2 regions of the Variovorax paradoxus genome follow, and region 2 is predicted to be linked to the other one. Evidence: riboswitches for the same ligand, from Rfam matches in the RefSeq annotation. Region 2 holds a riboswitch; the other holds the start of a gene.
The links. A riboswitch is a leader RNA that binds a small molecule or an ion and turns the genes downstream of it on or off. The one in region 2 is predicted to bind glycine.
Positions count from the first base shown of each region.

Region 1: linked by a shared signal. The riboswitch ahead of QHG62_RS21915 (D-amino acid dehydrogenase) and the one ahead of gcvT (glycine cleavage system aminomethyltransferase GcvT) in region 2 are both predicted to bind glycine.

Region 1 covers NZ_CP123990.1:4,554,657-4,558,851, reverse strand. Annotated here, with positions in the region: gene rfbD (dTDP-4-dehydrorhamnose reductase) at 4-894, opposite strand; gene rfbB (dTDP-glucose 4,6-dehydratase) at 891-1,964, opposite strand; glycine riboswitch at 2,081-2,171, shown strand; glycine riboswitch at 2,204-2,309, shown strand; gene QHG62_RS21915 (D-amino acid dehydrogenase) at 2,401-3,702, shown strand; gene QHG62_RS21910 (FIST signal transduction protein) at 3,721-4,195, opposite strand, start outside.
Region 2 covers NZ_CP123990.1:5,587,337-5,591,531, reverse strand. Annotated here, with positions in the region: gene gcvH (glycine cleavage system protein GcvH) at 1-250, opposite strand, end outside; gene gcvT (glycine cleavage system aminomethyltransferase GcvT) at 301-1,476, opposite strand; glycine riboswitch at 1,522-1,633, opposite strand; glycine riboswitch at 1,646-1,736, opposite strand; gene QHG62_RS26665 (hypothetical protein) at 1,759-2,322, opposite strand; gene QHG62_RS26660 (TRAP transporter large permease) at 2,471-3,748, opposite strand; gene QHG62_RS26655 (TRAP transporter small permease) at 3,745-4,195, opposite strand, start outside.

The sequences.
Region 1 (4,195 bases), 1.0 Mb from region 2:
TCTTCAGAGCGTCTCGCGCAGCATGCGCGCAACGCCTTCCTGCCAGGGCGGCAGGCGTAGACCAAAAATGGTCTGCAGTTTGGCGGTGTCGAGGCGCGAGTTGTGTGGCCGTTTCGCTGACGTCGGAAACGCGCTGGTCGGCACAGCTTCGACAGCATCGGGCCCAGCCTTGAGCTCGACGCCGGCCTGTTGCGCTATCTCGAGAACGAAGCGCGCATAGCCGCACCAGGTGGTCTCCCCACCGGCCACCGCGTGATACAGGCCCGCCTTGGAAGGGTCCTGGAAGGTGGCGCGAATCGCATGCGCGGTTATGTCCGCGAGCAGCTCGGCACCTGTCGGCGCACCGAACTGATCGTCGATGACGGTCAGCTTGTCGCGCTCCTTGGCAAGCCGCAGCATGGTCTTTGCGAAGTTGCCGCCGCGCGCAGCAAACACCCAGCTGGTGCGAAAGATCAGGTGCTTGGCACAGTGCGCAGCCACCAGTTGCTCACCCTCGAGTTTTGTGCGGCCATACACGCTGAGGGGTCCGGTGGCGTCGTCTTCCTGCCAGGGCTTGCTGCCGCTGCCGTCGAACACGTAGTCGGTCGAGTAATGCACCATGAGCGCGCCGATCTGCCCGGCGGCTTCGGCCACCACGCCGGGCGAGGTGGCGTTGAGCTTGCGCGCAAAGTCGGGCTCGCTCTCGGCCTTGTCGACGGCCGTGTGTGCGGCCGCATTGACGATCACGTCAGGCCGAACCTTGAGCACGGTCTCGGCAAGCTGCTCCGGACGGCTGAAGTCGGCGTTGAAATCGGTGCTGTCGAAATCGAGCGCCACCAGTTCGCCCAACGGCGCAAGGCTGCGCTGCAGCTCCCAGCCGACCTGTCCGCCCTTGCCCAGCAGCAGCAACTTCATGCGGTCGCCTTTGTCGTGTCGTATTGCTTTTCGACCCATTCGCGGTACGCACCGCTTTGCACGTTGCGCACCCATTCGCCATTGGCGAGGTACCACTCGACGGTCTTGCGGATGCCGGTGTCGAAGGTTTCGGCGGGCTTCCAGCCCAGCTCACGCTCCAGCTTGCGTGCGTCGATGGCGTAGCGCCGGTCGTGGCCGGGGCGATCGGTGACGTAGCTGATCTGTTCCTTGTAGGGCTTGCCGTCTGCGCGCGGGCGCAGTTCGTCGAGCAGCGCACACACGGTGTTCACGATCTCGATGTTGGGCTTCTCGTTCCAGCCGCCGACGTTGTATGTCTCGCCCAGCTTGCCGGCCTCGAGCACGCGGCGGATGGCGCTGCAATGGTCCTTCACGTAGAGCCAGTCGCGCACCTGCATGCCATCGCCGTAAACCGGCAGGGGCTTGCCGACCAGCGCGTTGACGATCATCAGGGGGATGAGCTTCTCGGGAAAGTGGAACGGCCCGTAGTTGTTGGAGCAGTTGGTGGTGACCACCGGCAGGCCGTAGGTGTGGTGCCAGGCGCGCACGAGATGGTCGCTCGCGGCCTTGCTGGCCGAGTAAGGGCTGTTGGGCTCGTATTTGTTCTCTTCGGTAAATGCAGGGTCGGTCTTGGAGAGCGAGCCGTAGACCTCGTCGGTCGACACATGCAGAAAGCGGAAGGCATCCTTTTGCTCGGCCGGCAGCGCGCTCCAGTAGCCGCGCACCGATTCGAGCAGGCGAAAGGTACCAAGCACGTTGGTCTGCACGAAGTCTTCGGGGCCGTGAATGGAGCGGTCGACGTGCGACTCCGCGGCAAAGTTCACGACGGCACGTGGCTTGTGCTCGGCCAGAATGCGATCGACCAGGGCGCTGTCGCCGATGTCGCCCTGCACGAAGATGTGGCTCGGGTTGCCCTTGAGCGATGCAAGCGTCTCGAGATTGCCGGCATAGGTCAGCTTGTCGAGGTTGACGACGGGCTCATCGCTCTGCGCGATCCAGTCGAGTACGAAATTGGCGCCAATGAAGCCTGCGCCGCCGGTTACCAGGATCATGAAGTCCCCTGTTGTTGTCGAACGATCGCCCTCTGGCGAATGAACGGGCGATTATCCCATTGGCCCTCCGCCGGGCCGGATCAATGGTTGGCGCGTTCGCAAGCCCCGCCTACAATCAGCCCACTGCAGGAGAGCGGGCAACCCCGGTTGCCCTACCGAAGGCGCAAACTCCCATAAACGCTCAGGTCGGCCCGACGAAGTTCTCGAAATTTCGGCAAGGGGCCTGTACTGCACCAACTGACACGCCGTCTGGAGAGCCATCACCCCGCGTGATGCACCGAAGGAGCAAACCCGTTGCGGGCGCAGCGGGTGAATCTCTCAGGTACCGAGGACAGGGGGAGCGGCAACTTGGACGGCGGTCGTCCGGTTGCTTGCTATTTATTCAATAGCAAACCTCGCCCGCAGTTCAAGCGCTTCAACCTCAAAGGTATTTGAAATGCGCGTGATCGTTCTTGGCGCCGGCTTGCTCGGTGTTACCTCGGCTTACTACCTCCAGCAACTCGGCCACGAAGTGACCGTTGTCGACCGGCAGGCCACCCCCGCCGCCGAGACCAGTTTTGCCAATGGCGGGCAGATCTCCGTCAGCCATGCCGAACCCTGGGCAAATCCGAGCGCACCGCTCAAGGTGCTGCAGTGGCTCGGCAAGGAAGACGCCCCGCTGCTCTTTCGCATTCGCGCGGACATGCGCCAATGGCTCTGGGGCTTGCAGTTCCTGCGCGAATGCACCCCCGGCCGCACGAAGCACAACATCGAGCAGATCGTGCGCCTGGGCACCTACAGCCGCGAAGTGCTGCAGCAATTGCGGCGCGACACCGGCATCGCCTACGACCAGCGCACGCAAGGCATCCTGCACTTCTATACCACGCAGAAAGAGTTCGACAGCGCTCTTGCGCCCGCCGAGCAGATGCGCGCACTCGGCTGCGAACGGCAAGTCATCTCCGCGGATGAGGCAGTGAAGATCGAGCCCGCCCTGGCCCACATCCGTCCGCAATTGGCCGGCGCCACTTACACGGCAGAAGACGAATCCGGCGACGCCAACCTCTTCGCACGCGAAATGGCACGGCTAGCGGCAGCGGCCGGCGTGAAGTTCCTCATGAGCCACACGGTGACCGCGCTGCGCGAAGCGGGCGGCAGCATCGACCACGTGGAAGCCACCGACAGCGAAGGCCGCTTCCAGCGCATTCGGGGCGATGCCTTCGTGCTCGCGATGGGTTCGTTGAGCCCCCTGTATGCCGCACCGCTGGGTATTCGCCTGCCGATCTATCCGGCCAAAGGCTATTCGGTCACGCTGCCTGTAAAAGACGCGACAAAGGCGCACCAGGTTTCGCTGACCGACGATGAATTCAAGCTGGTGTTCTCGCGCTATACATCGGCATCTGGCGACCGCCTGCGCATTGCCGGAACGGCCGAGCTCAACGGCTACGACCGCGACTTGAACCGCGTGCGCTGCGAAGCGATCGTACGGCGCGTTGAACAACTCTTCCCCGGCGCAGGCGACACCACCCAGGCGCAGTTCTGGACCGGCCTGCGCCCCGCGACGCCGAGCAACGTGCCGTTGATCGGCAAAACGAAGCTGCCCAACCTGTACCTGAACACTGGGCACGGCACTCTCGGCTGGACGCATGCATGCGGCTCGGGCAAGTCGGTGGCGCGGATCGTGAGCGGGCTCGCACCCGAAGTCGATTTCGCGTTTGCCGGGATGCCTGCACCGGCAGCGCGCGTGCTCCAGCCGGCCTGATCAGGCCGGGGCGGCGGGTCAGTCGTTGCCGGTAAACACCGTCAAAACACCCGTATACCCATACAGGTGATGCCGCGCAATTTCACCCGCAGCAAAGAACCCCACCAGCGGCACGTCGCCCAGGGCGTGCCGCACGATCTGCAGCTCGGCGCCCGGTGCGCCGAAGTGCGGCCCGCCGCGTCCTGAGCAACTCACGTACACGGCGCCGGCGATGCGGCGCGCCGGGTGCGGCGCTGCTTCGGCCTCCCCGGCCGCCACGGCGCGCGCGGTGGCCAGGGTCTGCTCTTCAGGCTCCAGCTCTTCGCGGATTTCCGCGCAGATGCGCATCAGGTCGGCGCGAGCGGCCTGGGCATTGCGCCGACAGAAGGTCAGGCGCATGCCGGCCTCGGCCACGTCGGCAATGGCGATGCCGCGCCGCGTGGGGTCCAGGCCGATGATGTGGCGCACCAGCACGTCGGCACCGAGGTCGCCGGTGCGGCGAATGCCGTCGCTG
Region 2 (4,195 bases):
AGGGATCGGCGCGGAGCGCTTCGTTCACTTCGGTGATCTCGCCCGACACGGGCATGAACACATCGGCCGCGGCCTTGACCGATTCGACGACACCGGCCACTTCACCTTGCGCAAAGGTCTTGCCCACTTCGGGCAGATCGACAAAGACCACGTCGCCCAGCGCATCCTGTGCGTGAACGGTAATGCCGACTGTAGCAGCGTCGCCTTCGGCCGAGACCCATTCGTGGTCCTTGGTGTACTTGATGCTCATGGTGAAAAACTCCTCGTGGAAAAAATGATCTGATTCAGGCAGCGCAGAGCCTAGCCGCGGTAATAGCGGGCCGGCACAAAGGGCAGGGTCGAGACTTCCATCGGCACCGGCTTGCCGCGCACGATGGCCTGCACGCGCGTGCCAGGCTCTGAAAACGCGGTGGCCACGTAGCCCATGGCAACCGGGCGATCGGCCGTCGGGCCGAGCAGGCCGCTGGTCACAATGCCGATGTCCCGGCCTTCGAAAGATTGCAGGAGCGTGCCGTCGCGTACCGGAACGCGTTCCAGCGCCACAAGGCCGACGCGCTTGCGCTTCAGGGTGTCGTGGTCGGTGCGGCCCGCGGCGCCGGCCGTAGCGGCGGCCAGTTGCGCCAGCACCTTGGCCGCACCCGGAAAGCCGCCTTCGCGCGCGCCGCCCGTGCGGCGCACCTTCTGGATCGCCCAGTTGAGCGAGGCCTCGACGGGCGTGGTGGTGGTCTCGATGTCGTTGCCGTACAGGCAGAGCCCGGCTTCGAGCCGTAGCGAATTGCGCGCGCCCAGGCCGATGGGCTTGACCTCGGGCTGCGCCAGCAGCAGGCGGGCGAGGGCGTCGGCATCCTTGCCGGCGACCGAAATCTCGAAGCCGTCTTCGCCCGTGTAGCCGCTGCGCGTGGCAAAGGCCGGAATGCCGCCGATCTTCACCGCGCCGCCGGTCATGAACACAAAGCGCTCGATGCCGGGCGACAAGCGGGCCAGCACCGTGGCGGCCTGCGGGCCTTGCAGCGCGAGCAGTGCATGGTCGGGCATAGGCTGCACGTCGCAGCGTGCGCCGATCTTCTGCTGGATATGCGCGAGGTCGGCCACCTTGCAGGCGCCGTTCACGATCACGAAGATCGAGCCGTGCCCCTCGTTGAAGAACATCAGGTCGTCGAGGATGCCGCCTTCGTCGTTCAGCAGCAGCCCATAGCGCTGCTTGCCGGGGGCGAGGTCGATTACGTCGACCGGCATCAGGGTTTCGAATGCGGCAGCGGCGTCTGGCCCCACCAGGCGCAGCTGGCCCATGTGGGAAATGTCGAACAGGCCGGCCGCGTCGCGCGTGTGCTTGTGCTCGGCCATCAGGCCGGCGGGGTACTGCACCGGCATGGAATAGCCGGCAAAAGGCACCATGCGGGCGCCCAGTTCCACATGCAGGTCGTGCAGGGGCGTCTTGAGCAATGGGGCGTCGGATGATGAAGCGGAAGCGGCCACGGGGCACTCCAAAGGGGCAGTCGAATTCCATGGCGCGAGCCATGGGCCACCCCTGCTGTCCGCTTTACCTGAGAGATTCGCCCCACGATCGGGGTTTGCTCCTTCGGTGGGCCGCCGCATCGGCAAGATGCAGGGGCCTCTCTCCAGCAAGGAAACGCCGGCATGCGCCAGCGCCTTGTCAGTCCTTTTGCCTGAGCGTTCGGGGAACCCCTGCGCCTTCGGCGGCCTCGCGTGGCGAAGCTCTCTCCTGACCCTTCGAAGTGTAGTGGATCGCGGAAGGCCTCAGTGCACGGTTTCCGAAGCGGGCGGCAGCAACCTTTCGATACGCTCGCGCAGCGATTCGGCCCGCTCGGCGCCTGCGGTTTTCTCGACTTCGTTGAGCATCAGCGCGGCAATCGTCAGCATGGCGTCGCGGTCGCGGGCTTCGCGCAGCGCATCGCGTATCTGCACCGCGAACTTGGGGTCGCGCCGCACGAACATGCGCTCGCAGATGTCGAACAGGAACATGCGTGTGGTGGCGAGGGAGCGCTTGCCGTCGAAATTGTCGGTCGAGGTCGCCACGCGAATGGGCTCCGCCGCAGGAGCCGGAATCGGCGGGTGTGTCGGGCTCGCCGAAACGGGTGGGGCGGCTTTGGGCTCGGCGGCCTGTGCGTCGTGCAGGTACCCGCGGTTCATGAGCGCCCGCAGCGTCTGTTCGGCTTCGTCGCGGCTCGCGAACAGTGGGCTGAAGTCGGTCAGCGAACGCCGGCCGTCGGCCATCAGCAGCAACGCGCGCTCGCGCTGGCTGAGCGTGCGTTGCCCGCCTTGCAGCTCGTCGCGTGCCTTGTCGGTCTTGGTGGGAAACATGGCGCCACAGCTTTCGGAATCGAAGGCTGCAGCATCGTTGCGGCTGGTGACATCTTTGTGAAACGTTTGCCTTACAGGGGCATTTGCCGCATAAAAAAAGGCAGCCCGCGAAGGCTGCCCTTTTTCTCTCTGGTTTTTGCGTCGCCTGCTACTTGGCGTACACCAGGTCGCGCAGCGCGAGCGATATCCACGGCACGTAGGTAATCACCATCAGGCAGGCCAGGATCACCAGCACGAAGGGAATGAGGTACTTCACGATCCGGTCGAGCGATATGCGCGCTACCGTGCACGCCGCGAACAGGTTCACGCCGAAGGGCGGGGTGATCATGCCGAGCGCGAGGTTCACCACCATGATGAGCCCGAAATGAACCGGGTCGATGCCGAAGTGCACCGCCACCGGCGCCAGGATGGGCGCGAGCACGATGATGGCCGCACTGGTCTCGATGAACATGCCGATGATGAACAGCGCCGCGTTCACGCCCAAAAGGAACATGGCCGGCGACTTCAGCACCTCCTGCAGCCAATGGCCGATGGCGTCGGGCACGCCCGCGCGCGTGATCAGGAAGGCGAACAGGCCCGCGTTGGCGATGATGAACATGATCACCGCCGACGACAGCACCGACTTGCGCAGGATGAGGTACAGGTCCTTGAGCTTGATCTCCCGGTAGATCACCATGCCGACCACCAGCGCATAGAACACCGCCACCGCCGAAGCCTCGGTGGGGGTAAAGATGCCGCCGTAGATGCCGCCCAGGATGATCACTGGCATCAGCAGTGCCCAGCCGGCCTGCCAGGTCGCCTTGCCGAAGGACATGCGGCCGTCGCCGTCGTTCTTGCCCCAGCCCTTCCACTTGCAATACACCCAGACGAACAGCATCAGCGCCAGGCTGATGAGAATGCCGGGGCCGAAGCCCGCAATGAACAGCTCGCCGATGGACACCTCGGCGCTCACGCCGTACAGAATCATCGGAATGGAAGGCGGAATGATCACGCCCAGCTCGGCGCTGGTGGCCTGAAGCGCCGCCGCGTACGCGGTGGGGTAGCCGTGCTTGATGAGCGCCGGAATCAGGATGGCGCCGATGGCAAAGGTGGTGGCCACCGAAGAGCCCGACACCGCCGCGAAGATCATGCAGGTGAGCACGCAGGTCATCGGCAGGCCGCCCTGCACACCGCCCACAATGCTCTTGGCAAATTCGACCAGCCGGCGCGAGATGCCGCCGGTTTCCATCAGGTTGCCAGCCAGGATGAAGAAGGGAATGGCCGCCAGCGGAAACTTGTTGATCGAATTGAACATCTCCTTTACGGAGATGAGCATGTTCACGTTGGCCACCTGGATACCCAGGATCGATGCGAGCCCGATGGACACCGCCACTGAAACCGACAGTGCAAAACACAGCACCATCGTTGCAACCATCACGGGGGTCATTGCGCGGTCTCCAGTTCGAGCCGCTTGGGATCGAGAAAATTACCAACGATGCCGAACAGGCAAAAAACGGAACCGACCGGCAGCGCCAGGTACGACCACATCATCGAAATGCTTTCGAGCCCGGCCATCGATTGCACGCGGCCCCGCATGGCGTAGTCCCAGCCCCACCACAGAATGACCAGCATCAGCGCCAGTGCCGCAAGACTCACCACGGCGTCGAGCACGCGTTTGACGCGCGGCGGGCTCCAGCGGTAGAGCACGTCCACGCTCACCATCGCCCCTTGGCGAAAAGCCATGGGAATGCCAAGGAACACCATCCAGATCAGGCTCATGCGGATCAGGATCTCGCTCCATTCGGCGGGCTGCTCGAGCACGAAGCGCGTGATGATCTGGAACACGCCCAAGCCGGAGGCGATGACCAGCATCACGCAGGCGGCGATCATCGAG